Regions from separate parts of the Pseudorhodoplanes sinuspersici genome, predicted to be linked through region 1. Evidence: predicted binding sites of a transcription regulator. Region 1 holds the regulator's gene; each other region holds the start of a gene.

What was found. The regulator LexA, encoded in region 1, represses DNA repair genes until DNA is damaged. The targets are predictions, from matches to a motif close to TGTTCNNNNTGTGTTCNG.
Region 2: a site for LexA is predicted at 8,407-8,424, ahead of CAK95_RS08825 (YifB family Mg chelatase-like AAA ATPase). Genes of this name have one in related genera too.
Region 3: a site for LexA is predicted at 8,567-8,584, ahead of CAK95_RS10555 (helicase-related protein). Genes of this name have one in related genera too.

Annotation. Positions count from the first base shown of each region.
Region 1 is NZ_CP021112.1:4,726,977-4,737,642, forward strand. Features, by position in the region: gene CAK95_RS23040 (hypothetical protein) at 252-854, shown strand; gene gltA (citrate synthase) at 879-2,186, opposite strand; gene gltX (glutamate--tRNA ligase) at 2,397-3,839, opposite strand; gene CAK95_RS23055 (glutamine--tRNA ligase/YqeY domain fusion protein) at 4,040-5,722, shown strand; gene CAK95_RS23060 (ComEC/Rec2 family competence protein) at 5,925-8,219, shown strand; gene lexA (transcriptional repressor LexA) at 8,202-8,918, opposite strand; gene CAK95_RS23070 (molybdopterin molybdotransferase MoeA) at 9,038-10,249, opposite strand; gene moaC (cyclic pyranopterin monophosphate synthase MoaC) at 10,255-10,666, opposite strand, start outside.
Region 2 is NZ_CP021112.1:1,799,941-1,810,606, reverse strand. Features, by position in the region: gene hemW (radical SAM family heme chaperone HemW) at 1-392, shown strand, start outside; gene CAK95_RS08865 (IS110 family RNA-guided transposase) at 669-1,601, shown strand; gene CAK95_RS08860 (penicillin-binding protein activator) at 1,636-2,850, opposite strand; gene rsmI (16S rRNA (cytidine(1402)-2'-O)-methyltransferase) at 2,995-3,903, shown strand; gene CAK95_RS08850 (YraN family protein) at 3,851-4,273, shown strand; gene CAK95_RS08845 (methyl-accepting chemotaxis protein) at 4,384-6,054, opposite strand; gene gshB (glutathione synthase) at 6,178-7,125, shown strand; gene CAK95_RS08835 (hypothetical protein) at 7,206-8,183, shown strand; gene CAK95_RS08830 (hypothetical protein) at 8,180-8,362, opposite strand; gene CAK95_RS08825 (YifB family Mg chelatase-like AAA ATPase) at 8,475-10,013, shown strand; gene CAK95_RS08820 (ATP-binding protein) at 10,298-10,666, shown strand, end outside.
Region 3 is NZ_CP021112.1:2,158,584-2,169,249, forward strand. Features, by position in the region: gene CAK95_RS10510 (HlyC/CorC family transporter) at 1-19, shown strand, start outside; gene CAK95_RS10515 (LysR family transcriptional regulator) at 757-1,644, shown strand; gene CAK95_RS10520 (BolA family protein) at 1,679-1,951, opposite strand; gene CAK95_RS10525 (J domain-containing protein) at 2,096-2,719, shown strand; gene cobS (cobaltochelatase subunit CobS) at 2,933-3,931, shown strand; gene cobT (cobaltochelatase subunit CobT) at 3,977-5,884, shown strand; gene CAK95_RS10540 (esterase-like activity of phytase family protein) at 5,914-6,945, shown strand; gene rpmB (50S ribosomal protein L28) at 7,008-7,298, opposite strand; gene CAK95_RS10550 (DUF3108 domain-containing protein) at 7,507-8,346, shown strand; gene CAK95_RS10555 (helicase-related protein) at 8,727-10,666, shown strand, end outside.

The sequences.
Region 1 (10,666 bases):
CACAGAACACAATCAGTGTGAGATGAGGGAGAGCTGTCATGACGCACAGATGCCTCACAATTCGACTGAGCGTGTTGAGCCTCGCAGACGGGGCCTGTGGTAGGTTTGCTGCCGCGACAATTGTCATCATGATCTATTCGGCATAGCTCGAATCAAGCGAAACCAGTCAGGGGGAAAACACTTCAATGTAATTGCGTTGCGGAGCGCGAGGAAGATTCCTTGATACTCCGTCTGTGCTCACGGAGGGCACCATGACAATTTTGTATTTGCGTATCGCCTTCGTTTCAGTTCTCTTTCTGACGTCGTATCACCCGGCAACAGCCTGCGAATATCGCGCCGAAAACAAAGTAAGTGCCTCGCTCCAACGCTCGGCCGATGTCATATCGGCCCTCCGCGAGGCAACGATCGCAGGCATTCTCCCGACCAATGCTGCTGATCCGAAAAACGGCGACACTGACGACCACAAATCCACAATCGGACGGATGCAGCGTTTCGGTAACGCACTGGCTTCGTCCGGCGCTGAAGCGGCGTCCGGTCTGTCGATGCTCTTGGTCGAAGAGGGGCTCTGGAGCCGCTATCGCGCGATGCAGGACGGCGTCGCCTTCCAGATTCAGACCAGTGGGGCTCAAGCCGATGACACCGTCGTCATCACCGGCGAAGCTGTCCTCGCCGCGATGGAAGAGGGAACTCTCTCGTCCGACGAGGCCATCGCGCGCGGGTTGATTGTGATCGTGCCGGGCGACTCGATTGATGATGGAAAAGTTTTGTCCGCTTTCGCGTCATTCGCAAAAGCGGACAATTTCACTCAACCGATAGCGTTCAAGAAACAACGCGTATTGCGCTGGCGAGAATAATTCCGGCCAGACTGATTTCTGGCCTTAAGCCTTGCGGGTCGAGAGCGGCACGTAATCACGGCGTGTCGCGCCGGTGTAAAGCTGACGTGGACGGCCGATCTTCTGCTGCGGGTCTTCGATCATTTCCTTCCACTGTGCGATCCAGCCGACTGTACGGGCGACGGCGAACAACACTGTGAACATCGAGGTCGGGAAGCCCATCGCCTTCAGGGTGATGCCCGAATAGAAGTCGATATTCGGATACAATTTCTTTTCGATGAAATACTCGTCGCTCAGCGCGATACGCTCGAGCTCAATCGCCACCTGCAGCAGCGGATCGTCGCCATGGCCGACTTCCGCCAGCACTTCATGGCAGGTCTTCTGCATGATCTTCGCGCGTGGATCGTAGTTCTTGTACACGCGATGACCAAAGCCCATCAGGCGGAACGGATCGTTCTTGTCCTTCGCCCGCTTCACATATTCCGGGATGCGGTCAACGGAGCCGATCTCGGCCAGCATCTTCAGCGCCGCTTCGTTGGCGCCGCCATGCGCCGGCCCCCACAGGCAGGCGATGCCGGCAGCAATACAGGCAAACGGATTGGCGCCGGACGAACCGGCGAGGCGCACAGTCGAGGTAGACGCGTTCTGCTCGTGATCGGCATGCAGGATGAAGATGCGGTCCATCGCCCGCGCCATCACCGGATTGGCCTTGTATTCCTCGCAAGGCACCGCGAAGCACATCTTCATGAAGTTCGACGAATAGTCGAGCGCATTGGTCGGATACACGAAGGGCTGGCCGACCGTGTATTTGTAGGCCATGGCGGCCAGCGTCGGCATCTTCGCGATCATGCGGATCGATGCAACGAGCCGCTGATATGGGTCAGAGATATCGGTCGAGTCATGATAGAAGGCGGAGAGTGCGCCGACCGATCCAACCATGACGGCCATCGGATGCGCGTCACGGCGGAAGCCCTGAAAGAAGCGGCTCATCTGCTCGTGAATCATGGTGTGATTGGTCACACGCCGGTCGAAATCGGCCTTCTGCGAAGCGGTCGGCAATTCACCGAATAGCAGCAGATAGCAGGTCTCGAGGAAGTCGCCGTGCTCGGCGAGCTGTTCGATCGGATAGCCGCGGTAAAGCAGGATACCCTCGTCACCATCGATATAGGTGATCTTCGATTCGCAGCTCGCAGTCGACGTGAAGCCGGGATCGTAAGTGAACATCCCGGTTTGTGCGTACAGCTTAGCGATGTCGATCACGCTGGGACCGATGGTCCCGTCTTGTATAGGGAGGTTCCAGCTTTCGTCGCCGATGGAGACCTTTGCGGTCTTGGCATCCGTCTTCGCGTCCATAATCGTTCCTTTGCGCGGGGACGGCCGCCGAGTCCATACCGGTCATTGACCGGCCAACGGTGTTCGGCGACCGACGAATTGGTCCTGTGATTGTGGCGTAACCCATCCCTTTCGGCATCGCAAGATGGGCCGCCTCAGGGGATGAGACCCATGCGAAAGGATAAGAACGTCACCGTAAAATTCGCAAAAAAAGCGACTGGACGGCGAGACTTACGGCGCAACTGGAGCGGACGTTTTGGCCTGGTCGCGCATGCGAGAGAGGGATTCAGACTTCCCGAGCACGGCCAGGACATCGAAAATGCCGGGTGAGGTGACACGCCCGGTCAGCGCCGCACGCAACGGTTGGGCAATCGTGCCGAGTTTTACATTGGCGGTGTCGGCATAGGTCCGGACGGCCGCCTCGGTCGTTTCCGCCGACCAATCTGAGATCGCATCGAAGGCGGGAAGCAGCGCGGCGAGCACCGCTCGCGCCTCCGCGGTCAGGATCGTTTTCGCTCGATCCTCAAGCCGCAGCGGCCGGTCCGCCCAGATGAAACGCGAATGTTCGAGTAACTCCACCAGCGTCTTTGCACGCTCCTTCAAGCCCGGCATCGCTTTCAGCAATTTGCCACGCAGCGTGTCGTCGAGTTTTGATGCAAGTTCACTGCCATGGGCAATAAAGGGCAGGGCCTTTTCCAGTTCGGCCAGCAGCGCGGCGTCATCGGTCTGCCGGATATAATGGCCGTTCAGGCTTTCGAGTTTGACGAAATCAAACCGCGCCGCCGAGCGGCCGATCTGCGGCAAGTCGAATAGCTTGAACATTTCCTCGGTTGAAAAGATTTCCTGATCGCCATGACTCCAGCCGAGCCGCACCAGATAATTGCGCAACGCTTGCGGCAGATAACCGAGCGCGCGATAGGCATCGACGCCGAGCGCACCATGACGCTTCGACAACTTTGATCCGTCCGGACCGTGGATTAGCGGAATATGCGCCATCGTTGGCACCGGCCAGCCGAGCGCATCATAGATCTGTTTCTGCCGGGCAGCGTTGGTCAGATGATCGTCGCCACGAATGATATGCGTCACGCCCATGTCATGATCGTCGACCACAACGGCGAGCATATAGGTGGGATTGCCGTCTGACCGCAGCAGCACGAGATCGTCGAGATCCTCGTTCTGCCAGACCACGCGACCTTGAACCTGATCCTCAATCACCGTCTCGCCGGTGGAGGGCGCTTTCAGCCGGATGACCGGTTTGGCGCCCGCCGGCGCCTCGGACGGATCGCGGTCACGCCAGCGGCCGTCATACATGCGAGCCCGGCCCGCCTTGCGGGCAGCCTCGCGCATCGCGGTGAGTTCCTCCGGCGTCGCATAGCAGCGATAGGCGTTGCCGGAAGCCAGCAATTGCTCGGCCACCTCGCGATGGCGGGCGGCGCGCGCGAATTGATGAACGGCGTCCCCGTCCCAGGTGATGCCGAGCCAGGTTAACCCGTCGAGAATGGCGCTGATTGCAGCCTCGGTCGAGCGCTCGCGGTCGGTGTCCTCGATCCGCAGCAGCATCTTGCCGCCGCGCCCGCGGGCATAGAGCCAGTTGAACAGCGCTGTGCGCGCTCCGCCGATATGGAGGAAGCCGGTCGGGGAAGGCGCAAAGCGGGTGACGACGGGGTCGGACATCCTAGGCTCGGTCAGCGTCAGCGGTTGTTTCGGTCGGAATCAGCCCATCTATCATGTGATAATGCGGGCGGAAACAGCGCATTGCGCGGCAATAAGGCAAGGGCGCGGCAAGGTTTACAGTGTCTGGACCTTGGCGCTCGGGAACGAATTTGGCAGATAGGCGCGTCGCGGACGGCTGCGGCACAGCAGAGGCTAAACGAATGGCGGTTGACGAGACTTCAACGACGGAAGCAGGGCGCGACTTCATTCGCGACATCGTGCAGGCGGACCTTGATTCCGGCCGCCATAAATCGGTCGTCACCCGCTTCCCGCCGGAACCGAACGGCTATCTGCATATCGGCCACGCCAAGTCGATCGGCCTGAATTTCGGGATCGCACAGGAATTCGGCGGCCGCTGCCACCTGCGGTTCGACGACACCAACCCCGCCAAGGAAGAGCAGGAATATATCGACGCCATCAAGACCGACGTGCATTGGCTCGGTTACGATTGGGGCGACAATCTGTTTCACGCGTCGGATTATTTCGAGCAACTCTACGAATGGGCCGAGCTGCTGATCCGCGACGGCAAGGCCTATGTCGACGACCAGACGCCCACACAAATGCGCGAGACCCGCGGCACGTTGACCGAGCCCGGTGTGAACTCACCTTTCCGCGACCGGTCTGTCGAGGAGAATCTGGATCTGTTCCGCCGCATGCGCGCCGGTGAATTCCCGAACGGCGCCCGCGTGCTGCGGGCCAAGATCGACATGGCGTCCGGCAATATCAATCTGCGCGACCCGGTGCTTTACCGTATCCTACACGCGCATCATCCGCGCACCGGCGACGCCTGGAAGATCTATCCGAGCTACGACTTCGCGCATGGGCAGTCGGATGCGATCGAACACATCACGCATTCGATCTGCACGCTGGAATTCGAGGACCATCGTCCACTCTACGACTGGTTCATCGAAAACCTGCCGGTCCCGTCAAAGCCGCACCAATATGAATTCGCACGGCTGAATCTCAGCTACACGATCCTGTCAAAGCGTGTGCTGACGCAGCTGGTGCGCGATGGCCATGTGTCGGGCTGGGACGATCCGCGCATGCCGACGCTGGCCGGTCTGCGCCGGCGCGGCGTGCCGGCGGCGGCTTTGCGCGATTTCATCAAGCGCATCGGCGTCGCCAAGGCCAACAGCGTCGTCGATGTCGCGATGTTCGACTTTGCGATCCGCGAGACGTTGAACAAGACCGCCTTGCGGCGCATGGCCGTGCTGCGCCCGCTGAAAATCGTGATCGAGAATTATCCGGAAGGGCAGAGCGAGGAGCTGGAGGCGGTCAATCATCCGGATGACGAGAATGCCGGCACCCGCCGCATCCGCTTCGGCCGCGAAATCTATATCGAGCAGGAAGACTTCATGGAGAACCCGCCGAAGAAATTCTTTCGGCTATCTCCGGGGTCGGAAGTGCGGCTGCGCTACGCCTATTTCGTCACCTGCCGTGAGGTGGTGAAGAACGATGCCGGCGAGATCATCGAGCTTCGCTGCACCTATGATCCGGCCACCAAAGGCGGCAATGCGCCGGACGGCCGCAAGGTGAAGGCGACCATCCACTGGGTGTCGGCCGCCGACGCCGTGAATGCCGAGGTTCGCATCTACAATCCGCTTTTCACCAAGCCGGATCCGGACGCGTCGAATTTCGCGGCGGAACTCAATCCGCAATCGCTGGAAGTGCTGCCGGACGCCAAGCTGGAGCCGGTCCTGGCCGGCGACAATTCCGACGAGCCGGTGCAGTTCGAGCGCCAGGGCTATTTCGTCCGCGACCGGGACTCCAAGCCTGGCCATTTGGTGTTCAGCCGTACCATCGGCTTGCGCGACACCTGGGCCAAGGTGTCCGCGGGCGGGTAATGGCTTCGTCATTCCAGGACGCTGCGGGGAGCAGCGGACCCGGAATCCAGAGCCCATCCATTGAACTGGATTCCGGGCTCGCTCGCACGCAGCCAAGTTTACGCTGGCTGCGTGCACTTGCCAGCGATGCGAGCGCCCGGAATGACGTGGAGGCGGGCTTTGATGTAACCTGCTACCGCGGTAATGGCCGGGGCGGGGGCTCATGGCGGAGCAGGGCAAGGCGAGGAGCCGGGCGCGGGCGCGCACGTGGCCATTGGGCCACCGCGCGGCTGGCCAAAACCTTTCGCCCGGCTGGCTCGACGATCTCTCGCGTCTATCGCAAACAGCCGGCGCCCGCATCGGCGACTGGATTGCGTCCGACGTCGCACCCGGTCGCCTTGTTCCATGGCTGCCGGTGGCATTCGGGCTTGGGGTCGCGCTTTATTTTTCGGCCGATTACGAGCCGTCTCTTTGGGCTGGAGTCATCGCAACAGCGATTGCCTTGGCCATCTGTATTGCCACGCGAGCAAGACCGGTCGCTTGGCCGTTGATGATCGGCTTCACCGCAATCGCGGCGGGCTTCACGTTCGCGACATGGAAAAGCGTTCGCATCGCGCATCCTGTCCTTACCACGCCAGCTTACAACGTCACACTCACGGGCTTCGTCGAACGTCGTGAAGAACGCGAACGTAACGATCGGATCGTCATCCGCGTTCATAACATGAGTGGTGCGCGCGCGAATGAAAAACTCGAACGTGTCCGCGTCACGGTCCGCAAGGGCCTCGCTCCCGCTGTCGCCTCATTTGTCGAATTGCGCGCGCGGCTCAATCCGCCGCTCACACCGTTGCGTCCAGGCGGTTATGACTTCGCGCGCGATTATTATTTTCAGCAACTCGGCGCAACCGGATTCGTGCTTGGTCAAATCAAGCATGTCAGTGCGCCTGAATCGCCGAGCGTCTGGCTTCGTTATACGGCCGCAATCAGCGGTTTACGCGATGCCATCGACGCGCGCATTCGCGCGGCCGTGCCAGGAGACAAGGGCGCCATCGCATCGGCGCTGATCACCGGAAAACGCGATGCGATTTCCGCTCCCGTCAACGACGCCATGTATATCTCGAGCCTTGCGCATGTGTTGTCGATTTCCGGGTATCACATGGCCGTCGTCGCCGGCGTCGTGTTCTTCGTCGTCCGTGCCGGCCTCGCCTTGTTTCCAATCGTCGCCAGCCGCTATCCTATCAAGAAATGGGCGGCGGGCGCGGCGCTGATCATCGCGGCGTTCTATCTCTTGTTGTCGGGCGCAGAGATCGCGACGCAACGCGCCTTCATTATGACGGCCATTGTGCTGATCGGAGTCATGTTCGATCGGCCGGCGCTCACGTTGCGAACGATCGCGGTTGCCGCGCTGGTGCTGCTGGCGATTGCGCCAGAATCGATCGTCCATCCGAGTTTTCAGATGTCGTTTGCGGCAACACTGGCGCTGATCGCCGTCTATGAGCGCGGGCTGCCGTGGCTGTCCAATGTGCCCGACAAATCCTTGAGCGCACGCACTGCGTTATGGGGAGGCCGGGAGATCGTCGCACTCATTCTCGCATCGCTGGTCGCGGGGCTCGCGACCACCTTGTTCGCCGCTTATCACTTCCATCGCCTCGCACCCTATGGCGTTCTCGCCAATCTCTTGGCCATGCCGGCGGTCTCGATCTGGGTGATGCCCGTGGGTCTTCTGGCACTCGTCGCTTTGCCGTTCGGATTCGACCGGCCGTTCTGGTGGCTGATGGGCGAGGGGATTGAATGGATCATCGTGGCGGCAACCTGGGTCGCCAGCTTGCCTGGCGCTGTTGGCCGCATTCCCGCTTTTGGCATCGGCCCATTGCTGATCGGCACGGCAGGCCTCGTCGTTGTATGCCTCTTGCGTTCCCCGCTGCGCTGGACAGGTGCCGGCTTGGGCGCAGCTTGCATCGGCTTCATTCTAATCACGCCGCGTCCCGACATGTTCGTCTCCGCGGATGCGGGCATGGCAGCGGTGCGTGACGCGGGCGGCGTCTTGCGGATCATTGCGAGCCGACGGGACGAATTCGTGCTTGGCGAATGGCTCGCCGCCGATGGGGATTCACGATCTGCCAAGGATTCGTCGCTTGCGGAAAGCACACGCTGCGATGAAAACGGTTGCGTTGCCCGCCTGGCCGATGGGCGGCCCGTAGCATTGTCGCTTACGGCGGAAGCCGCAGCCGAAGATTGCGAAATCGCAGCCTTCGTCGTGACGAACAGAACGATTCCGCCGCATTGTGCCGCGCCGGCTATTGATCGCAACGTCGCACGGGCCAATGGCGCGAGCAGAGCACGATGGAACGGCTCTTCGTTCGCGATCGATTCAGCGCGACCGACAAACTATCAGCGCCCGTGGACGGCGAAGCCGGTGCAAACGGCAACGTCCGCGCAGCCGCAAGCACCACCGCGTGATGCGACGCCGCGTCTACAGGATCTGGATGTCGAAGATGCCGTGTCAGTACCGGCGGATTAGGCCGATCAGCTTGCCTTGGATGCGCACGCGTGTTGGCGGCAGGATGCGCACTTCGTAGGCCGTATTCGCCGGCTCGAGTGCGATCGACGCGCCTCTACGGCGGAAACGCTTCAGCGTGGCTTCCTCTTCGTCGATCAGTGCAACAACGATGTCGCCGGTATCGGCGCCGTCGGACTTGCGGATCAACGCAACGTCGCCGTCGAGGATGCCGGCTTCGATCATCGAATCGCCGCGGACTTCCAGCGCGAAATGTTCGCCCGATGCCGAGAGCATGTCCGGCGGAATATTGATGGTTTGAGTCTTGGTCTGGATCGCCTCGATCGGCGTACCGGCGGCGATCCGGCCCATCATCGGCACGGCCACGGGGCGATTGCCGCTGCTGCCATTGCCGTCGTCCTCCGAAGAGACGGTCCGGACACGGCCGAGATTGCCTTCGATGACGCTGGGCGTGAAGCCGCGGCGGGCGCCTGGTCCCTGGACGACGGAATCGGGCAGCTTGATCACCTCAATCGCCCGGGCGCGGTTGGGCAGGCGGCGAATGAAGCCGCGCTCCTCCAGAGCCGTGATCAGCCGGTGAATGCCGGACTTGGAGCGCAGGTCGAGCGCGTCCTTCATCTCGTCGAAGGAGGGTGGCACGCCGGCTTCTTTCAGCCGCTCGTTGATGAAGCGCAAAAGCTCGAACTGTTTCCGCGTCAACATCGATCGTCTCCCCCGGCAACCGGCACCTCAAGGGGTGCGAAACAAATCATGAACGGACACTATATGTTCGATATGTGTTCTGCAAGCCCTTAATTTGGAGTGAAGAAAGCGAAGGGATTTCAAAGGGGAAGTTTCAGGATCGTGCAGATCGAGCCAACCGCGCCCCGCGGTGCCAGCGGCTCGCGGAGGACGAGGCAATCGGCATGGGCCAGCACCCGGCCCATCGACGAATCCTGCAGCGGAAACGGCGTCGCCACCAGGGCTCCGCGGACCGACCGCGATATCCGGGCACGCAGATAATCGGCCCGCTCGTCATTCTCCGGCAGGTCGGAGCCCAGCAAAGCCTGCTCGGTCGGGTTCTCGACATCATGCCGCCCGGTCATCTTCCGCAGCAGCGGTCCCAGGAACAGGAAGGCGCAGACATAAGCCGACACGGGATTGCCCGGCAGGCCGAGCACCTGCATTTCGCCCAATTGTCCATGCATCAGCGGGCGGCCCGGTCGCATCGCAATCTTCCAGAACGACAGATCGATGTTTTCGGCCGAGAGCGCCTTCTGCACGAGATCGTAGTCGCCGACCGAGGCGCCGCCCATCGTCACCAGGACATCTACATTTGCATCGCGCGCGCGGCGGATGGCGGAGACTGTGTCTTCAAGACGATCCGCTACAATGCCGAGATCGATGACCTCAGCGCCCAGCCGCCGCGCAAAGGCCATGATCGAAAAGCCGTTCGAATAGATGATCTGGCCGGGCCCCGGCGTCTGCCCCGGCAACACGAGTTCATCGCCGGTCGCCAGCATGGCAACGCGCGGCTTGCGATGGACCGGCACCAGCGGATGGTTCATCGCCGCGGCGAGCGAAAGATCCCGGTCGGTCAGCACGCGGCTACGGACCAGCAGGATATCGTTGTCGAAAAAATCGAGCCCTGCTTTTCGGATATGACGCCCGGCTTGCGGCAATGTCGCGAAGATAATTTTGTCGCCCTCGCGGCGAGTATGTTCCTGCACGACGATGGTGTCGGCGCCGGCAGGCAATTCTCCGCCGGTGAAAATGCGCGCGGTCTGCCCAGCCTCGATCGCGCCGGTGAAGGGACGCCCGGCCGCAACCTCGCCAATCAGCGTCAGTTCGGTCGGCACCGTTGTGATATCTTCCGCGCGCACGGCGTAACCGTCCATCGCCGACACATCGACGGGCGGCTGTGTCCGCAGCGCGCGAAGATCCTCGGCCAGCACACGGCCATACGCTTCGTTCAATGCCACGTGCTCCGCCGGCAAAGGCCTAGCCTTCGCCAGCACGCGTTCGAGGGCGTCAGCAACCGGAAGCAATGACACAACACCTAATCCTTTGCGCGGAATAGACCGGACTTGCCGCCCGATTTCTCGATCAACCGAATGCCTTCGATGCGCATCTCGCGTTCGGCCGCCTTCACCATGTCATAGACGGTGAGACAGGCGACGGAAACAGCCGTCAGCGCTTCCATCTCGACGCCGGTCTGTCCCTGCACCTTGACGGTGGCGCGGACTGCGATGCCAGGCAATTGCGCATCAGGCGCAAGATCGACGGTCACCTGCGAAATCGCCAGCGGATGACAGAGCGGGATCAGGTCATGCGTCCGTTTCGCCGCCATGATGCCGGCAATGCGGGCCGTACTGAGCACGTCGCCCTTCTTGGCATTGCCGGAGACGACCAGATCGAGCGTCGCTTTCGACATGACGACCCGGCCTTCGGCAACGGCGACGCGTTCGGTC
Region 2 (10,666 bases), 2.9 Mb from region 1:
ATCTCGTTTACTGGCGCGGCGATGACTATGCCGGCATCGGGCCGGGCGCGCATGGGCGCCTGGAACAAGACGGACGCCGCTACGCCACAGCGACTGAAAAGCGGCCCGAGAGCTGGCTGATGCGTGTCGAGTCGCTTGGTCATGGCATCATCGTCGATGATGTGCTGACACGCGAGGAGCGTGCCGACGAATATCTCCTGATGGGCCTCCGCCTTGCGGAAGGCATCGATCCGAAGCGTTACGCCGCCATCGCCGGCCGCCCGCTCGATGACAAGCGCATCGCGATCTTGCGCGCAGAAGGCGCGGTTGAGACCACATCCGCAGGCCATCTGCGTGTCACGCAAGCGGCCTTCCCGATTCTGGATGCTGTGGTCGCGGACTTGGCGGCTTAAACTGATTGGCGGCTTAAACTCTTATGTCGTCCCCGCGAAGGCGGGGACCCATACGCCGTGTCATCTCGGCTGAATTGCAACTGCGCTTATAGCAAAGCGTCGTGGTTATGGGTCCCTGTGTGTTTGCAATGTGTCAGGATGGTTGCGGACGGGAGACCGTTGGGTCCCTGGTCGTAAGACCGTAGGCGGGCTTGGTCCCCGTCCGCCTTTGCTTCTTCCAACCTGAACAGTTGCACGAGGCCGGTGACACGGACCTCGCACCACAGGGACAGGCGCATGATCATAACCCGTGGCTTCATCGGAATCGACGTTTCAAAACATCATCTGGACGTGTTCGAGGGCGGCTTTGGCCGGGGTGAACGCATCGCCAATAGGCCGGAGGCTCTCGCGCCTCTGGTGGCGCGCTGGAAGAATGGCGGTGTCTTTGTGCTGTTTGAGGCGACCGGCCATTACGATGTCCGGCTGCGGCAGGCGCTCACGGCGGCGGGCATTGCCTTCGCTCGTATCAATCCCGCCCGCGCCCGCGACTTTGCACGGGCCGCCGGCTTTCTTGCCAAGACCGACAGGATCGACGCGCGCATGCTCGCTGCAATGGCGCAATCTCTCGCACCTGCGCCGGCCAAAGCGATCGACAGCGATCGCCAGGGTCTGGCTCTGGCGCACAAGCGTCGCGATCAACTCGTCCATATCCGTCAGCAGGAGCGCACCCGGCGGACGGAATGTCACGACGCCATATTGCTGGCGGATATCGAAGCGCATCTGCAATGGCTCGATGTCCGGATCGCGCAATGGGATGAACAGATCCGCTGTCTGCTCGCGCAATGCGAACGGCTCCATCCCATCGCCAAGTTGCTGCGCTCGATCCCCGGCATCGGACCTGTCGCGGCCACGACACTGATCGCGCTCATGCCGGAACTCGACGTCCTGCCATCAAAGCAGGTGACAGCCATCGCCGGACTGGCACCCTTCAACGTCGACAGCGGACAGCTCAGAGGCCTCCGCAGAATCAAGGGCGGACGGAAACGGGTCCGCGACGCCCTCTACATGGCCGCTGTCGCCGCCGCCCGATCGCATGACCGCTTCAGGACCGTCTATCGGCGCCTGCGCGCGGCAGGAAAGCCGGCCAAGGTGGCCCTCATCGCTGTCGCCCGCAAATTGCTCGTCACCGCCAATGCTGTCCTGCGCGACAAAACAGCATTCCAAACCTGAACACAGTTGCCCGCCTTCGCGGGGACGACTGTTATTAGGACGCAGACCCATTAAACGACTTCGGCGCCGGGCTCACGATTTGTCCGCCCCCGGCCGCCACACGCAGCACCGCAAGCCCTCGTTCGTTGGTACCGTCCGGCTTGAAGCGAAAGACGCCATCGATGCCGGCAAAGCCGGACGGATTGGTCAGTACTTCGTCGGTCGGGCGTTGCGGACCTTGCGTGCGGACCAGCGCAGCGACAAGAGCTGTAGCATCGTAAGCGAGCGTTGCCGTGCGCACCGGCTCCTGGCCGAAACGATTACGATAGCGCTGCGAAAAGCTGGCGAAACCTGCTGCATCCGGCGCGGCGTAAAGCCCGCCCTGCATGGCGCCATCATTGAAGATGCGCGGATCGTCCCACAGGCCGGTGCCCAGCAATTGCACGCGACGCGTATCGACACCGCCTGACTGCAGGGCCGACACGACATAGGGGACGGTATCGGCGCCATCCGGCACGAAGATCGCATCGGCGCCGCGCGCCGACTGCGCAACGATCTTCACCGACTCGCCAAGCTTGGTCCGGTCGGAAGGATAACGCTCCAGCGCAACGATGCGGCCGCCCTGCCGCGATACCTCTTCGCGGAACGTCGCCTCCACCACCGAGCCATAGGCGTTGTCCGGGACGAGACCGGCATAGGAGCGCTTGCCGGCGGAGGACGCGTATGAAAGCACCCGCAACACATCCGACTCGGGCAGAAAGCTCAGGAGATAGATGCCGCGCGCCGCGATACTGGCGTCTGTGGAAAATGCGATGACCGGAATACCGCGCGGCCGCGCCGTCTGACCGACCGAACGCACGGCTGGCGCAAACAGGGGACCAAGGATGATCTGGCAGCCCTCGTCCATCGCCTGTTCGGCGACCAAACGGGCCGTACCGGTATTGCCGCCATCGTCCTTGACCACAAGTTGCACGTCCGGGCTGTTGAATTCGGCGAGCGCCAGCTCCGCGGCGTTCTTCATCGATTGTGCGGCGAGGCCGGCATTGCCACCCGCCGACAGCGGCAGGATCAGTGCCGCCTTGAACTGCCCGGCACCGATAGCCCCCGTCTCCTGGGGCCCAGCAGCCGGCCCCTCGCCGACCGGCGTGCCGATCGTCGGCCCATTGCCTGCGCAACCGGTCAGACCCGCAGCCGCAAGCGACAGCGCGCTGACGCCAAAGCGGCGGCGAGACAAAGAAACAGAGTTCAGTAAAGTCCTGGACACAGACATAACCTCAGGAACGCGACGTAAGACTGGACAAGGCGCTGAAGTAAGGCCTGAAGAAAGTCCCCGAGGCAGCAATCTGGCATATTGTCATAAAATGGTTAACCACGGGGCAGGCATGTTGAGTTCGAAGTCTTGGGACGTGTTGCCATGACGCAACCCGAACGGCGGAGCGAGTTCCACATAGCCGGGACCAGATATGCCGCACCGAGACTGGCTGCCGGGCTTTATCTCGTTGCGACACCGATCGGCAACCTCGGCGATATCACCTTGCGGGCGCTGGAGACGCTTGCCGCCGCGGACCTCATCGCCTGTGAAGATACCCGCGTCAGCCGCAAGCTGCTGGATCATTACGGCATTGAAACGGCACTGACCCCTTATCACGAACACAACGCTGCGGTCGCACGGCCAAAGCTGCTTGGTCGCATCGCGGACGGCGCCGCCGTTGCATTGATTTCCGATGCCGGCACGCCACTGATTTCCGACCCCGGCTTCAAGCTGGTGCGAGAAGCACGAGATGCGGGCCTGTCCGTCACCGCTTTGCCGGGCGCGTCCGCGGTACTGACCGCGCTCGTTGCATCCGGCTTGCCTACGGACCGGTTTTTATTCGAAGGCTTTCTGCCCGCAAAGGCGACGCAGCGGCGCGCCCGCATCGCCGAACTTGCCCGCATCCCGGCGAGCATCGTGCTGTTCGAAGGCGGATCGCGCATTGACGACTCGCTCGCCGATCTCGCTGCGGCGTTCGGCGAACGGGAAGCTGCGATCTGCCGCGAACTCACAAAACTGCACGAAGAAGTGCGGCGTGACACACTCGCAGTGCTTGCCGCGCATTATGCGGGCGATTCGGAGACACGCGGTGAATTTGTGATCGTCATCGCGCCGCCAGCCGATGAGGCCGCGCCGGCAGCAGGCGATGTTGACGCGCTGATCCGGGCCGCGCTTGAGCGCGTCTCCGTCAAGGATGCTGTCGGCGAAATCGTCGCCGCCACCGGCCTGCCCCGGCGCGATGTCTATCAGCGCGCACTGGAGCTTGCGAAAGAGCGCAACGATGCCTCCTAAGCCGCCCGCTGCGCCCGAACGTCAGGTCGCTTTCAAGCTTGGCCTGTCGGCCGAGAACCGCGCCGCGGCTTTCCTGCTGGCGAAGGGATTTCGGGTCGTGGCGCGCCGCTGGCGTTGTCCGGCCGGCGAGATCGATATCGTGGCGAAGCGCGGCAATCTTCTGATCTTCGTGGAAGTGAAGGCGCGTGAGCGTCTTGTCGATGCCGCCTATTCCGTCACCGAGCGGCAGAAGCGCCGGATCGCTTCGGCTGCCGCTGGCTGGCTCGCCGATAACCCCGACGATGCCCTGTGCGATATGCGGTTTGACGCAATCCTGGTCGCGCCGCGATCATGGCCGCAGCACATCACGGCTGCGTTCGAGGCGGAATGATCGCCGTACTATAGGAGCGATGTCACCTCCCTCCGCTCATTCGCGCGAAGGCGGGAATCCAGTTCTTAGTCCTGGGTCCCCGCTTTCGCGTGGACGAACGGAGATACAGATCAAGCCGCGCGCAGCCGTTCGAAAAATTGATCCATCTGGCTGCGAATGCGTGACGCAAGCTGATCGAGCCGGTCCGATACATCCTGCGCAGCATCGGCATGGGTGCGGCTGATGCCGGTAGCCTCACTGACTTTACCAATCTGGTCGGCCGTATCAGCCGAGCGGCGCGATGCGGTTTCGACACTGCGGGCGATTTCCTGCGTCGCAGCACCCTGCTCCGTCACAGCCGCGGCGATGGCGCTCGAGATTTCGCCGAGATCGCGAATGGTGTTCTTGATCGCGCCGATGGCGGCGATCGAACGATCGGTGGCCTGCTGCATGCCGGCAATCTGCTGACCGATTTCTTCGGTTGCTTTCGCGGTCTGTCCAGCCAGCGCCTTCACTTCGCCGGCGACAACAGCAAAGCCGCGCCCCGCCTCGCCGGCACGCGCCGCTTCGATCGTTGCATTGAGCGCCAGCAGATTGGTCTGTTCGGCAATCTCATTGATCACACGAATGACGTCGCCAATCCGTTGCGCCGCATCGCTCAATTCATTGACCGTCCGATTGGTCGATTCCGCCTCGTCCACAGCCTTGATGGCAATCTCGTGCGACTGCGAAACCTGGCGTTCGATCTCCATCACCGACATGGCCAGTTCATCGGCAGCCGAAGCAATGTCGCGCACATTGGCATTGGATTCAGCCGACGCTTCGGTGGCACGGCTGGTGCGATCCAGCGTGATATTCACGGCATTGGTCAATTCGGTCGACGCCGTCTTGGCGCGGCGCGACATTTTCATCAGATCGCTCAGCGTGCCTTCAACGTCAGCGGAAAAGCGGGCGGCTTCTGCGGCGATTGCCTCCTGCTGCTTCTGCCGCGCCTCGGCATCGCCGCGCACGGTGCTGGTCAGTTGCTCGTTGTGGCGCATGGCGGCCTGGAAGACCGCGATCGAGGTCGCCAGCGCGCCGATTTCGTCACCACGCCCGCGATAGGGAATGGCGACGTCGAGTTGACCATCGGCCACTTTCTCGGTGACGCGCGTGATCGCAGCCAGCGGACGAATGCAGGATCGCCAGACGATAATGGTGCCGACGGCCGCAAGTGCGAGGAGCAGCGCCGCCAGTGCCGCCAGGAGCAACGCGAAGCGGCGGGCGCCGGCATCGATCTCGGCATAAAGGCGCTTCGAGCGCTGCGCATAAGTCTGCCCCAACGCTTCGATATCGCGGGTCAGCACCACGTAACCGGCATCAGTTTCGCCAAACTCACGCAGCATCGCCTTGTCGCCGGGACTACGGCTGACCAGATCGCGCCACGCTTCCTGGAATGTTTTCAGGCGCTGCGAGAACGCCTCGAATGCATCCTTTTCCTCTGGCTTGATGTTCCACTGCAATTCGGTGACCGCATCGCCCAGCCGGTCATTGAAAGCAATCAGCCGCGTCGCGGCGACCCGCCGGGAAGAGTCATTGGGCGCCATCACCAGCCCGCGCGACTCCATGACCACGGCATGGATCAGCGAATTGACCCGCTCCAATTGCCGCGCACCATCGTAAGTTGCGCGAAACTCATTGGTCAGGACGGCATGGCGGCGCGCATTCAGAACGGCGACGACGGCAATCGCCAGCGTGACTGTCGCGAGAAGCGCGAAAATGGCATAGAGCTTGGCCGCGATCGTCAGTCTTCGGAATGCCACGGCGAACGATCCATGAACTTGGCAGGGGTTGCGTTGCAGGATGGCAGGTATTTATTAACCCCAAGTTTTGCCGCGCCCCCGACACGCCCTTCCCTTTGAAAATCGCAAGAAGAACAAAGACCTATGCCCCTTGATGTTGCCGTCCAGATGGACCCGATCGAGCGGATCAATATCCGCGGCGATTCCACTTTCGCATTGATGCTCGAGGCCAAGGCGCGCGGCCACCGGCTGTCCTACTACACCCCGGACAAGCTGGCGCAGCGCGGCGGCGAAGTCTTTGCCACCGTGCAGCCTGTGGAGGTCCGCGACGAACTCGGCAATCACGTCACGCTGGGCGAGGCAAAGCGGGTCAATCTGCAATCCTTCGACGTCATCCTGCTGCGGCAGGACCCGCCTTTCGACATGTCCTATATCACCACCACGCATATGCTGGAGCGTGTGCATCCGAAGACGCTGGTGGTGAACGATCCCGCGCATGTGCGCAACGCGCCGGAAAAGATCTTCGTCATGGAATTTTCCGACCTGATGCCGCCGACTTTGATCACGCGCGATCTCCATGAGATCAAGTCGTTTCGCGAGGAGCATGGCGACATCGTCATGAAGCCGCTTTACGGCCACGGCGGCGGCTCGGTCTTCCGGCTGACCAAGGACGACCTCAATTTCGGTTCGCTCTACGACCTGTTCGCGACCACGTTCCGAGAACAGTGGATGGTGCAAAGCTTTCTGCCCGCCGTGAAACATGGCGACAAGCGCATCATTCTGGTGGACGGCGAATATGCCGGCGCCGTGAACCGTGTGCCGGCGCCGGACGACCTGCGCTCCAACATGGTGCGTGGCGGATCGCCGAAGGAAACCGAACTGACCCCGCGCGAACGTGAAATCTGCACGCGGCTTGGACCGGCCTTGCGCGAGCGCGGACTGATCCTTGTCGGCATCGACGTGATCGACGGCAACCTGACCGAGATCAATGTCACGTCGCCGACCGGCATTCGCGCGATCCGCAATGTCGGCGGCCCCGATGTCGCAGCGATGGTCTGGGACGCGATCGAGGCGAAGCGGAAAGCATCGTAAGCGCGCAGTGGGCGCTTTTGCCCGATTGTCACGGCAATCGAGCGTGCGCTAGCGTGGCTGAAACTTGAGCCTCTCCGCCCGTGTCCTTGAACAGCGTCCTCCATCTCACTCGAAGCGGCCTGTCCGCTGCCATCGCAATAGCGTTGCTGGCCGGCTGGACTATTGATGCGTCCGCGGCCGGGCCCTGCCGTTTCGCCAAGCGTCCGCCGGTCGTGCTGAAAGACACCGGCGGCTTTTGCCAATTCGATCCCGACACGCAGGTCTTTGCCGGCACCCCGGCCGAACAGGCGCGCTGCCTGCTCAATCCGGTTGAGCCGGTCGGGCGGCTTGGCTTGCCGCTGGAAGCACTGCCGGGTGCCATCGAAAAGCGCGTCGGGAGTGATGCCGATCTGCCATCACACGAAACGCTGGTGACATTGCTGCGCGAGCGCGGCGCGGCCGAAGATCTGATCAACAATCTTGCGCGGCCCGTGTCGCATGCGCATGACAACGATCCGCTAGCGCGCTCAGCGACCTACATCGTCTTTCACGATACCTCGACGCCGAATTATCGCACGCAGCCCTGGCCGCTCTCGATCGACGATGACCCGAAGATCAATAATCTTGCGCGTTACGAATGCTCGAACGACATCGAGCGCGCGCATGTGTTCATCAACCGCGGCGGCGCGATCTTGGCTGCACATGATTTCTCGGTGCCATGGCGCGCAACAAAGTTCGAGAGTGCAAGAAACTTCGGCAGCGCGCTGAAGGGACTGTTTCTGCACATCGAATTGATTCAGCCGCGCCGCGCTCTGCGCAGCTATGGCCGACGCAACGATTTTCTTGCGCCTGATCCGGGCTTTTCGCAGGCCCAGTACGATTCGCTGGCGCTGGTCTACACAGTGGCAAGCCGCAGAGCCGGCTTCTGGCTTATTCCTGCCTTCCACTCAGTGCTGGATGAAGGCATCCGCAACAAGCACGACGATCCGCAGAATTTCCAGCTCGAGGCGTTTGCGCAAAGCCTCGACAATCTCGTCCGCGAACTGCACACGCAAACGGCTGCGAAAAAGAACGACTAAGCGTCTTCTCGCGAGGCCAGTTCCTCCATTTCGATCTCTTCCATATCGATTTCTTGCAGCGTACGGCCGGCGCGCATCTGCTCAATCAGATGTTCAAGGTTGAAGCCTGCTGCTTCAGCTTCCATGCGGGCGCGGCGCGCCTGTGCGACTTCATCCTGCAACGATTTCAGATCGACCATAGCTTGCTCCTGTCCCTGTGCCAGAACGCTAGCGTGAGTCGTTTTGTTCTGCAAATGTTCTTGTCAGCGGTATTTGAATCCGCTAGCCTGTTTTCATTGGCAGGGGCGGCCGATGGTTCAGCGCGTTTCCACAGTGGCATTCGAGGGCATCGAAGCCCGCGCGGTCGACGTGCAGGTGCAGGTCGCACCCGGCCTGCCGGCCTTCCACGTCGTCGGCCTCGCTGACAAGGCTGTATCGGAGGCACGGGAACGCGTCCGCGCTGCGCTGATCGCCTCCGGGCTGGCACTGCCGGCGCGCCGCATCACCGTCAATCTGGCGCCTGCCGATCTGCCGAAGGAAGGAAGCCATTACGATCTGCCGATTGCGCTCGGCCTGATGGCGGCAATCGGCGCCATTCCTCACGACGCCCTGTCTGGCTTCACGGTGCTTGGCGAACTCGGTCTCGACGGGTCAATTGCGCCGGTTGCCGGTGTGCTGCCCGCAGCTATCGGCGCCAACGCGCGCGGTGAAGGACTGATCTGCCCGAAAGCCTGCGGACCGGAAGCGGCCTGGGCCAGTCCGGAAATGGAGATCATCGCTGCCGGTTCGCTGATCCAGCTCGCCAATCATTTTCGCGGCACGCAGGTGCTGTCGCGCCCGCAACCGAAGATCCGCGAAAGCGAAGCGACGCTGCTCGACCTTATCGACATCAAGGGACAGGAAAGCGCCAAGCGTGCGCTCGAAGTGGCCGCCGCCGGCGGCCATAATCTTTTGATGATCGGTCCGCCCGGCGCCGGCAAATCGATGCTGGCGGCGCGATTGCCGTCGATCCTGCCACCGCTGACACCCGACGAATTGCTGGAAGTATCGATGATCGCCTCGGTCGCGGGCGAGATTGCCGACGGCTCCCTGACCAACCGTCGGCCGTTCCGCGCCCCGCATCATTCGGCCAGCATGCCGGCTTTGGTTGGCGGCGGATTGCGGGCGCGTCCAGGCGAAGTGTCGCTCGCCCATCGTGGCGTTCTCTTCCTCGATGAATTTGCAGAGTTTCAGGGCCAAGCGCTGGATTCGCTGCGTCAGCCTTTGGAGACCGGCGAGGTGTCCATCGCTCGCGCCAATCATCGCATCACTTATCCGGCGCGCTTCATGCTGATCGCAGCGATGAATCCCTGCCGCTGTGGTCGCGCCAGCGATCCGGGCTATGCCTGCAAGCGCGGAGCCAATCTTCGGTGCGCCGCCGATTATCAGATGCGGATCTCCGGTCCGCTGCTCGACCGCATCGATCTGCATATCGAAGTGCCGGCTGTGACCGCCGCCGATCTGATCCTGCCGCCACCGTCAGAGGGCAGCACCGAAGTCGCGGCGCGCGTCGCCCGGGCCAGGGACATTCAAGCGATGCGTTATGCTGACCTCGGGCTACCGCAAATACGGACGAATTCTCAGGCGTCAGGCGCGATGCTGGAAGAGGTTGCGCGGCTCGACAAAAGTGGCGTCGCCCTGCTGCGCGAAGCCGCCGATGCCATGCAATTGTCCGCGCGCGGGTATCATCGCGTGCTTCGCGTCGCGCGGACTTTGGCCGATCTCGATGGCGCCGACCTTGTCGGACGCATCCATCTCGCCGAAGCGCTATCCTATCGCGCGTTGTCCGACGACATGCGCCGCGCGGCCTGACTTTCTGTGTTGGCGCGTTTTCTTCACGCGAACCGGTGTCCACTTCCCTCGAAAACGCTCTAAGACCCATAAAATTTTAGATATTTTCGAGAGGCACGGTTAACCGCCGGCGCACACGCTGAGCCGTCCGTGCGGGGATTAAGGGCTATCGCAATCCCTTTTCGTCACTCTCCGCAAAGACAAATGGCGCCGTCTCCAGAGCACGATCCGGGAAAGCGGAACCGTTTTTCCGAAAGCTCGTGCTCTCAAGGAAAACAACGAGCGTCGCGAACGGGGTGTCGGGCATGCCGGTGAATGGGGTGCGGGTGCGCAGCTTGCTGTTCCGCTTTACGCGGATGGCTTTTCTGTTGCTCGCCGGATTCTGGGTTGTCACCGGATTCATGATCGGCGCCACGAGTGGCGTTGTGACATACGACCCTGCCGCTTTTGCCATCGGCATTTCCGGCTTATTCGCGATTGCCTGCGTTGCGCTGGCCGTCCTTCTCTATCGCAATCGCCAGCTGCGTGCCGATGTCCGTCAGACAAAACAGCACAACGAAGAATTGTCGGATCGTATCTGGCACATGCATGAGGCCGACGAGCGCACGCGCGCATTTCTCGTCTCGCAAGACGAGATGATCGGGCAACGAAGCCGCGAGTCAGCCTTGACCGAA
Region 3 (10,666 bases), 2.6 Mb from region 1:
GCCAGCGATGGGTGGTTAAGCGTTATCGTCAAGCCCGCCCGTGCACGGAAAGGTGGTATAATCAACGATCGTTTTAGGAGATGCGAGGCATAGCCTTGGCGTTGACGGGCCAAATGCAATCATTTTGGCGGATTTTCATTTGTTGATTTCACTATTTGATTATTTGGCTATTTTGATGGAACGGCTATCATTGCACTCGTGGGTTGCGTGAACTGCGTCTACCAAACATGTCCATAGACATGCCTTTAGTGCGGTTCGATATGCAGCGCGATTTGGGAGCGGCAAATTTACTCGATGTGTCGCGGTCCTTTGTGACCGTCATCGACGTCGGCTCGATTGCAAGGTTGCGCTTGCAGCGGCCCTCTGCGCATGTCCGTCAGTCGACCTCATATCGTATGTAGGCGTCGAACAGGGCTTCGGTTGTGTCGGGCTGGACATAGCATTGTCTTCGCGACGATGCGCCCCGGCCTGTTTGAAAATTGTAACGAAGACTCCGATTCAGCACTTCGCATTCTAAAGTGCGCGCTTCATGTCAGCCCGCAGCAGTATGCGAAGAAGATTCGACCGCCAGTTTATAGGTGGCCGATGTGTTCAGGTCGATAACAGGGAGCGTACGGACATATTTGCAGCTTGGGAAACCATTCGTGAAGCGAAGGGATGTCGATCGAAAATTTGATTCCGGGTGGTTCGAAGCCTGAAGGGTGCATAGTCGTTTACTGACGAGGGACGGGTCCGATGCAGCGGCGGCATGAGAGCATGAATATACCCATCGAATTGCTGAGATCGTTTGTCAGCATTCAGGAAACCGGCAGTTTTACAAGATCCGCCGAGCAATTGCGTTTAACGCAGCCGGCGATCAGTGCGCAGATCAAGCGCTTGCAACAGCTTGTCGGCGGCGAGGTCTTTGCCAAATCGGCTTTCGGTGTTTCCTTGACCGAAAAGGGCGAGATCGTCAGCCGTTACGCAAGGCGCATCCTTGCAATGAATGACCAGATTCTGTCCTTGTCGGGTTCCGGCTCGGTCTCGAAGTCGCTGCGGATCGGTATTCCGAATGTTTTTGCTGACAGCATGTTGTCCAACGTGATTGTCGCTTGCAGAGGTGGCTCCGATGGCGAACGGACACAGTTCTCCTGCGAGCCCTCTCAAGACCTCGCCCGCAGCCTGGCCAGCGGCTATCTTGACCTGGCGTTCATTGTCTCGCCCAGAAATCCTCCGGCGCAGCCCATCTATCGCTGGTCAGAACAATTGTGCTGGTCTTGTGCGCGTGATTTTTTGTTGAGTCCGGGAGCTTCCATTCCCCTTTTAAGCTGGCCTCATGGCATATCCGATCAGGCTGCCATTGAAGCGCTTGAGAATGCGGGGCTGCAGTACCTGATCGTATTTGTTGCATCCGACCTTGCTGGCCACCTTGCGGCCCTGCGATCCAGGATGGGCTATTTCGTTCTGCCCGAACGCGTCGTTCCTGCCGATCTAAAGATCGCACGCGAACATTATTTGCCCTCGCTCCCCACTTGCGAGGCTGGAATTTACATTCGGGAGGGTTTGGAAACGTCGAAACCTGTTCTGGCGATCGCCGACGTCATGGCGGATATTATTGGGCCCAGGACGGGTAATCCTTCCATGCGGCCCAGGGAGAAAGTGTGACCCCCAGGCTGTCGGAGTGGATCGTGATCGTGGTTTATTGGCCCTCGCCGGGAGCGGCGGCATGAATCGCAAGCGCATGGACCCCTCCGGCAAGTTCCGAGGCGAGCGCAGCGTTGATGGAGCGGTGTCGCTCGATACGCGACTTGCCGCGGAACGCTTCCGACACAATATAGACGCGGTAATGCGTTTCTCCGCCAGGCCGGTGCCCGGCATGTCCCGCATGCAGGTGTGACTCGTCCTCCACACGAAGGCTTTCCGGCGCAAAAGCTTCCGTCAATTTCTTCGTGATGACATCTTTGGTCTGCATGTCGGCTTGACTCTGAATCTCGCGGCGGCTTTACGGCGCCGTGCTAAAAAAATCCGGTCGGCGTATCAAGACTGTCAAAACGGTATTGATCTCCGAAATGTCAAGTCTTGCAGGTTCGCGCGTAAAGTAAGCATACTAACAACGATGAAGTTTGATTCACCATTCTTTGACCGCATCCGGGTAAAGCCCGGCGAGGATCGTCGTCCGCGCAAGGCCGAGCAAGCCTGCGAATGGGCTGGCTGTAAGAAGGAAGGGACGCATCGCGCACCGAAGGGTCGTGGTCGCGAGAAGGACTATTGGCATTACTGCCTCGATCATGTCCGCGAGTACAATCAGTCCTACAATTTCTTCCAGGGCATGAGCGACGATGACGTCCGCAAATATCAGAAGGATGCGCTGACGGGGCATCGCCCGACCTGGAAGATGGGAACGGGCAACAAGCAGGACGATCCGGGCCGTTTTTACGCGGAAAACGGGATCGACCCCTTTGCCATGTATCGGGAGCTCGGTGGCGAGGGCAGCGCCAAGGCTTCTGCCCGGGCCAAAGCCAAGATCGCGGAAAGCCGGACCATCCGCAATGCCGAGCGCAAGGCGTTCAACACGCTTGGGCTGGAAGTCAGTGCAGCGAAAGGCGAGATCAAGGCTAAATTCCACGACCTGGTGAAGCGGCACCATCCCGACAGCAACGGCGGCGACCGCTCGACCGAAGATCGGCTGATTGAGATCATCCAAGCTTATAATTATCTTAAATCGGTCGGTTTTTGCTGAGCGAACCCTATTTTAGCCGCTTTGCGGGCACGGCAACACAGCTCAGCCTTTTACGAAGCCATTGATATACCTATATTATTGGTTGGCACCTGCTTCCGCAAAAGCGAAGCGGGTTTCGTCGGGCTTCGCCTTTCTGCTAAGTTGGCTTTGATAACCGATTTGCCAACCTGAAAGCGTCATGCGCCTGGTTCTGGCCGGCGCCACGGAGAAACAATGGCTACTGCAAGTGAAGAGATCGCCCAAGGCCCCGGGGGCCTGCCCGACATGAAGGTGTCGGTGCGGCAGGTCTTCGGAATCGATTCCGATCTGGAAGTGCCGGCTTATTCCGAGCCCGATCCGCATGTCCCCGATCTTGACCCGGACTATTTGTTCGACCGTCCGACGACGCTTGCCATTCTCGCCGGCTTTTCACGCAACCGCCGTGTGATGGTCACCGGCTATCACGGCACCGGAAAGTCCACGCATATTGAGCAAGTCGCTGCTCGGCTCAACTGGCCCTGCGTACGCGTGAACCTCGATAGTCACATCAGCCGCGTCGATCTGGTCGGCAAGGACGCGATCGTTATTCGCGACGGCCTCCAGGTCACCGAATTCCGCGACGGTATTCTGCCGTGGGCTCTCCAGAACAATATCGCGATGTGTTTTGACGAGTATGACGCCGGCCGCCCGGACGTGATGTTCGTAATCCAGCGCGTGCTGGAACAGTCGGGCCGCCTGACCCTGCTCGACCAGAACAAGGTGATCCGGCCCCATCCGGCTTTCCGCCTGTTTGCCACGGCCAATACGGTGGGGCTCGGCGACACCACCGGGCTTTATCACGGCACGCAGCAGATCAACCAGGGCCAGATGGACCGCTGGTCGATCGTCACTACGCTGAATTACCTGCCGCACGACAAGGAAGTCGAAATCGTGCTGGCGAAAGCCAAGCATTATCGCAATGAGGAAGGCCGCGACATCGTCAGCAAAATGGTGCGCATCGCCGACCTGACGCGGAATGCCTTCATGAACGGTGATCTGTCGACGGTCATGAGCCCGCGCACGGTGATCACGTGGGCGGAAAATGCCGATATCTTTGGCGATATAGGTTTTGCCTTCCGTGTTACCTTCGTGAACAAGTGCGACGAGCTGGAACGGCCGATCGTTGCCGAATTCTATCAGCGCAGCTTCGGGCGAGAATTGCCGGAATCGTCGTTGAATGTGGCGTTGACGTAAGCTTACCCCCTCCCTGTTAGAGTCGGGAGAGGAAGAAGAAGCCAAATGTCCTCGAACTACAAAGCAAAGCCGTCTCCCAAGGAATCGCCCGCTGAACCGTTCAAGCGGGCGGTGACGGGATGCTTGCGCGCCATTGCCAAGAAGCCGGATATCGAGGTCGCGTTTGCGGCCGAGCGGCCCGGGCTCATCGGCAACAAGATTCGTCTGCCGGAGCCAGCTCGTAAACTGACGCGTGCTGAAGCCGCGATCGTGCGCGGTCATGCCGACGCAGTTGCGCTGAAGCTCGCCTGTCACGATCCCGGCGTGCACCGCAAACTGATCCCCGGCGGGCAGCAGGCGCGTGCAATTTTCGACGCCGTCGAACAGGCGCGGGTCGAAGCCATCGGTTCGCGGCGCATGGCGGGTGTCGCCAAGAATCTGACCGCGATGCTCGATGACAAATTCCATCGCGGAAAATTTGACGACATCACCGACCGGGCTGATGCGCCGATCGAAGAAGCGATCGCCATGATGGTGCGCGAACGGCTGACGGGGCAGATTCCGCCGCCTGCCGCCAGGAAACTCGTCGACCTGTGGCGCCCGATCATTGAGGACAAGGCGGGACGCGGCCTCGATCGCCTGGAATTCGTGATGGAGGATCAGGCGCGCTTTGGCGATGCCATTCACGACCTCCTTGATTCGCTCGACATGGGCGAGGATCGCAATCGCGATTCCGAGGAAAACGACGAGGATTCCGAACAGAACGAAGATGATCGCCGCCAGAATGAGGATGGTGAGGAAGGCGAATCTTCAGAATCCGAAGATATGCAGCGCATGTCGGTCGAGGAGGCGGAAGCCTCTTCCGAGGATGCCGAAGAGGCGACAGCGGAAGCGGCCGATGCGCCAAGCTCGGATATGAATGACGACGCCGATATGGGCGATTCCGAAACGCCATCGGAGCCGTGGCGGCCGCGTTCCGGTCACAACGAATATCGCGGCCCGGAATACGGCGCTTTTGTCACCAAATTCGATGAGGAAATCTCGGCGGAAGATCTCTGCGAACCGGAAGAACTGGACCGCCTGCGCAGCTATCTCGACAAGCAATTATCGCATTTGCAGGGGGTGGTCGCGCGTCTGGCCAACCGGCTGCAACGCCGGCTGATGGCGCAGCAGAACAGAGCGTGGGAATTTGACCTCGAAGAGGGCATGCTCGATCCGGCGCGCCTGTCACGCATCATCGTCGATCCGATGCATCCGCTGTCGTTCAAGCGCGAAAAGGACACGAATTTCCGCGATACCGTCGTCACCCTGCTGCTGGACAATTCCGGGTCGATGCGCGGGCGCCCGATCACGGTGGCGGCGACGTGCGCCGACATTCTGGCGCGGACGCTGGAGCGCTGCGGTGTGAAGGTCGAGATTCTGGGCTTTACGACCCGCGCTTGGAAGGGCGGGCAATCGCGCGAAGCGTGGCTCGCCGCCGGCAAGCCGCCGAATCCCGGCCGTCTGAACGATCTGCGTCATATCATCTACAAGGAAGCCGATGCGCCATGGCGGCGTGCGCGCAAAAACCTCGGTTTGATGATGCGCGAGGGACTCCTGAAGGAAAATATCGATGGCGAGGCGCTGAACTGGGCCTATCGCCGTCTGCTGGCGCGCAGCGAACAGCGCCGTATTCTGATGATGATTTCGGATGGTGCGCCGGTGGACGACTCCACCCTGTCGGTCAATTCCGGCAACTATCTTGAACGGCATCTGCGCTGGATCATTGAGGAGATCGAAACCCGCTCGCCAATCGAACTGATTGCGATCGGTATCGGCCATGACGTGACCCGCTATTATCGCCGGGCGGTGACGATCGTCGATGCCGAAGAACTGGGCGGAGCCATGACCGAGAAACTCGCCGAATTGTTCGAGGAAGACGGTCGCGAGCCCATTATTCCGCGGCGAGGGCCGCCCCGCAGGTTGCATTCGTGACGAAAAATCAAAGGGGCTGGGCGCTGCTCGTGGCAGCGCTTTTTTTGTTGTGTGGCGCACTTTCTCTTGTTTACGCGCAAGGCGCGCCGGCACCGGCTGGCAGCCTTGTGCCGACCAAAATCGATATCCGCGCCACACCGATCGAAGCCTTCGATCCGCGTGAGCCGGCGAAGAAACAGTTCGGCTCGCTGATCTTTCGCGGTGGTCTTGTGCTGTCGTCGCCGCACAAGCAATTCGGGGGTCTCTCTTCCCTTCGTGTAGCTGCCGATGGCAGTCGTTTTCTGGCCGTCACCGATCGTGGCTTCTGGGTTCGTGGCCGCATCACCTATCGGGGCGAGGCACCGACCGGCATTGCCGATGGGGAGATCGCGCCGATGCTCTACAGCGACGGACGGCCGATCACGGCGCGCGGCTGGTACGATGCCGAAGCTTTGGCCGAAGATGGAGGCTTTGCCTATGTCGCGCTGGAGCGCGTGCATCGCATCCTGAAATTCGATTACGCCAAGCGTGGTCTGCTGTCCCGGGGAACGCTGGTTCCGGCATTGCCGGAGATCGCCAAGCTGCCAAGCAACCTTGGCCTCGAATGTCTTCAGGCCATGCCAAAGGGATCGTCGCTGGCCGGTGCGCTGGTTGCCATTTCCGAACGCGGTCTCGATGACGCCCACAACATTCGCGGCTTCCTGATCGGCGGACCGAAGCCTGGAGTGTTTTCGGTCAAGCGGAGCGACGATTTTGATGTCGCCGATTGCGCGGTGGCGCCGAATTCGCAGTTGTTGGTCCTCGAGCGATCCTTTTCATGGCGCCGTGGTGTGGCGATGCGCATTCGCAGCATCCCGCTGGCCGATGTTGTTTCGGGCGCTGTGCTGGAAGGGACGAAGCTGATCTCCGCCGACATGGGCTTCGAGATCGACAATATGGAGGGCCTGAGCGTGTCCCGCACCGCCAAGGGCGAAACCGTGCTGACGCTAGTGTCGGACGATAATTTCTCGATGATCCAGCGGACGATCCTGCTGCAATTCACGCTGCTGGATCGCGATGGCGCGTCCGCCTCCAGGAATTGAACGTGCAAAAACAATCGCCCGCTTTCGCGGGCGATGGGGCCAAATCAGAACGAAGAGGGCTGTCAGCTCGCTGTGGCGAGCTTCTTCTCAAGCTGGCGCTTCAACTCGAGGGCCTTCGGTGACAGTTCGACATCCTTGGCCTTGGCCAGGAATGCGTCGAGACCGCCGCGATGGTCGACTGTCTTCAGCGCATTGGCCGAAATACGGAAGCGCACCGAGCGATTGAGCGTATCGGAGGTCAGCGTCACGTTGACAAGATTCGGCAGGAACCGCCGCTTGGTTTTGCGGTTCGAATGGCTCACCTTGTGACCGGTCTGTGCCGCTTTGCCGGTCAGGTCGCACTTCCGCGACATGGTCAAAATCCTAATAGTTCGAGGCCGCGCCGAGGGCACAATGGCCTTCATGGGATGTCTGCTAGGCCGCGGACGTATAAAGAGGCCGGGCCGGGGCGTCAAGGCAAGGAAGCGGGCGGAACCATACAATCGGCGCATTGGTGGCGAATCGTTTACCGTATGGGGCGGCCCTGCCGGACCGCCCAGAACCGGGCGATGAGGGTGCCGGGTGCCAATTCGACTGAAGAATTTCTACCGGACGGTGGTGGCGGGGGTCATTCTCGGTATGGCTGCCGCTGGTCAGGCGGAGGCTCAGGCCAAGCTCGACGCCCGTTATGCGGTGACGCTGGCCGGGATCAAGCTCGGCGAGGGATCCTGGGTGATCGACGTCGGCGAAGACCAGTTCTCTGTCGCCGCCAGCGGCGCGACATCCGGTCTTGCCCGCATTTTCAGCTCCGGGCGGGGCAGCGGGGAGTCCCGCGGCACGATCAAGAACGATCAATTCGTGCCGGCCCGCTACGCCATCTCGATCAAAAGCGGCAAAAAAACTGAAGACGTACGGTTGAAGCTCAATGACGGCACGGTCAAGGACGTGTCGATTGTGCCAGCGGCCCCGGAACCGCCGGATCGTGTTCCGGTGACCGACGCGCACAAGCGCAATGTTTTCGACCCCATGACGGGTTCGTTGCTGCGAATATCCGGGAACGGGAATCTGATGAAACCGGAAGTCTGCCGCCAGCACACGCCCATTTTCGATGGCCGGATGCGCTACGATCTGACGCTGGCCTACAAGCGGATGGAGCAGGTGAAGGTGCCCGGCTATGCGGGGCCTGCACTGGTATGTGCGATCTATTTCGCGCCGCTTGCTGGCCACGTGCCGAGCCGCGCGGCGATCAAGTACCTGATCGATCAGCGTGACATGGAAACGTGGCTGGTGCCGATCGGCGGCACCCGGGTCATGGTGCCGATCCGGGTTCAGGTGCCGACGCCGCTCGGGCTCGGCGTGATGGAGGCGACCAGCTTCAATGTCATGCCGCGTCCAACCCGCGCCAGCATCAAGATGCAATAGCCGTCTTGTTTTATCCCCGCTGTTCTCCACATTCGTGGACGGAGAGCGAGCCTTGACTCTTTGAGGTTGCTCTGGACTCCGCCGCAGTCCTGCGTGAGCTGACTTTGGGACCACCGCAAACGAGACAAAACACTCGATCTAGGGGAGTTCCTTGGATTTATGCTACATGTCGCGGTGAACGAACGCGAACACTGCCTAAGTCGGCGATTCGGCCGCGATTCGTTCCAGACTCGTTCCAACCCGTCATGGCGGGAGCAAAAAGCGGCTCCAGGTGTTGCGTTGTGGTACAGACCGCGCCATTGGTGGTGATGTGATCGCAACCGGAAGCATCTCCTGACAATTAACTGACCCGCCCTCACGCTTCGGTTTTCGGATCACTGATGCCCATTTCCTTTTCGCCTGGCCCTCGAAGCGACGCCCGCATGCGTGGTGCCGGCGTCACCGCCGTGCTCGGACCGACCAATACCGGAAAGACCCATCTGGCGATCGAGCGGATGCTGGCGCATTCGTCCGGCATTATCGGGCTGCCGCTGCGGCTTCTGGCGCGAGAGGTTTACAATAAGGTCGCGGCGCGGATCGGCCCGGATTCCGTCGCGCTGATCACCGGTGAAGAGAAGATCAAGCCGGCCAATCCGCGCTACTGGGTATCGACCGTCGAGGCGATGCCGCAGGATATCGATCCGGCCTTCATTGCTATCGACGAAATCCAGATCGCCGCTGATTTCGAGCGCGGGCATGTGTTCACCGACCGCATTCTCAATCGTCGCGGGCGCGAAGAAACGTTGATTCTCGGCGCCGCCACCGTGCGGCCCATGGTTGAGCGGCTACTACCCGGTGCGAATATCATTTCGCGGCCGAGATTGTCGCAGCTTACCTTTGCCGGTGACCGAAAGATGACCCGGCTGCCCAGCCGGTCCGCCATCGTCGCATTCTCCGCTGATGAGGTTTACGCAATCGCGGAATTGATTCGACGCCAGCGTGGCGGCGCAGCGGTGGTGCTGGGTGCGCTTTCGCCACGAACACGCAATGCGCAAGTGGCACTCTATCAATCCGGCGATGTGGATTATCTCATTGCGACTGATGCCATCGGGATGGGTCTCAACCTCGATGTTGATCACGTTGCCTTTGCGTCCGACCGCAAATTCGACGGCTATCAATTCCGCAACCTCAATCCCGCCGAACTGGCGCAGATTGCGGGCCGTGCGGGCCGCGCGACGCGAGATGGCACATTCGGGACGACCGGCCGCTGTGCGCCCTTCGACGACGAACTCGTGCGGCAACTCGAGAGCCATTCTTTCGAACCGCTGAAGTTGCTGCAGTGGCGCAATTCAGCTCTCGACTTTGCCTCGATAGGCGCATTACAGGCTTCGTTGTCGGAGGTGCCCACCGAAACGGGTCTGACGCGCGCACCGCTCGCCGAGGATATCCTTATTCTTGAACATGCTGCGCGCGATGAGGACATCCGAGCGCTGGCGAAAACACGGATGGCCGTCGAGCGGCTATGGGAGGCCTGCCAGGTTCCAGATTACCGGAAGATCGCACCAGCCAATCATGCCGAACTTGTCACGACCCTCTATGGATTTTTGATGAGAGAGGGTAAAATCCCGGATGACTGGTTCGCTCGCCAGGTGGCACAGGCGGATCATACCGAAGGCGATATCGACTCTCTCTCCACACGGATTGCGCATGTACGAACCTGGACGTTTGTTGCCAACAGGCCGGATTGGCTCGCCGATCCCGATCATTGGCAAGGCGTTACGCGCGCCGTTGAGGACAAATTGTCGGATGCGTTACACGAACGCCTTACGGCCCGCTTTGTCGATCGCCGCACAAGCGTGTTAATGCGGCGACTGCGCGAGAACACAACATTGGATAGTGAAATTTCAAAGACTGGCGACGTTACGGTCGAGGGCCATCTGGTCGGACGTCTCGAAGGCTTTCGCTTTGCTGCAGACCCATCGGCCGGCGGCTCCGAGGCCAAGGCCTTGCATGCCGCTGCGCAGAAGGCGCTGGCTGGAGAAATCGACACACGGGCCAATCGGCTGTCCCAGGCGCCGGACGAGCAATTCGTTCTGACGTCGGACGGCACGATCCGCTGGACTGGCGACGCTGTTGCCAAGCTGGTTGCCGGCGAAGAGGTCATGCGGCCGCGGATTCGCATTCTTGCTGATGAGCAATTGACCGGCACGCCGCGCGAACAGGTACAGGCGCGGCTCGATCTTTGGACCAAGGCGCATATCGACAAGCTGCTCGGACCGTTGACGGCACTTGCTGCGGCCGAAGATGTCATCGGTATCGCTCGCGGCATCGCTTATCGTCT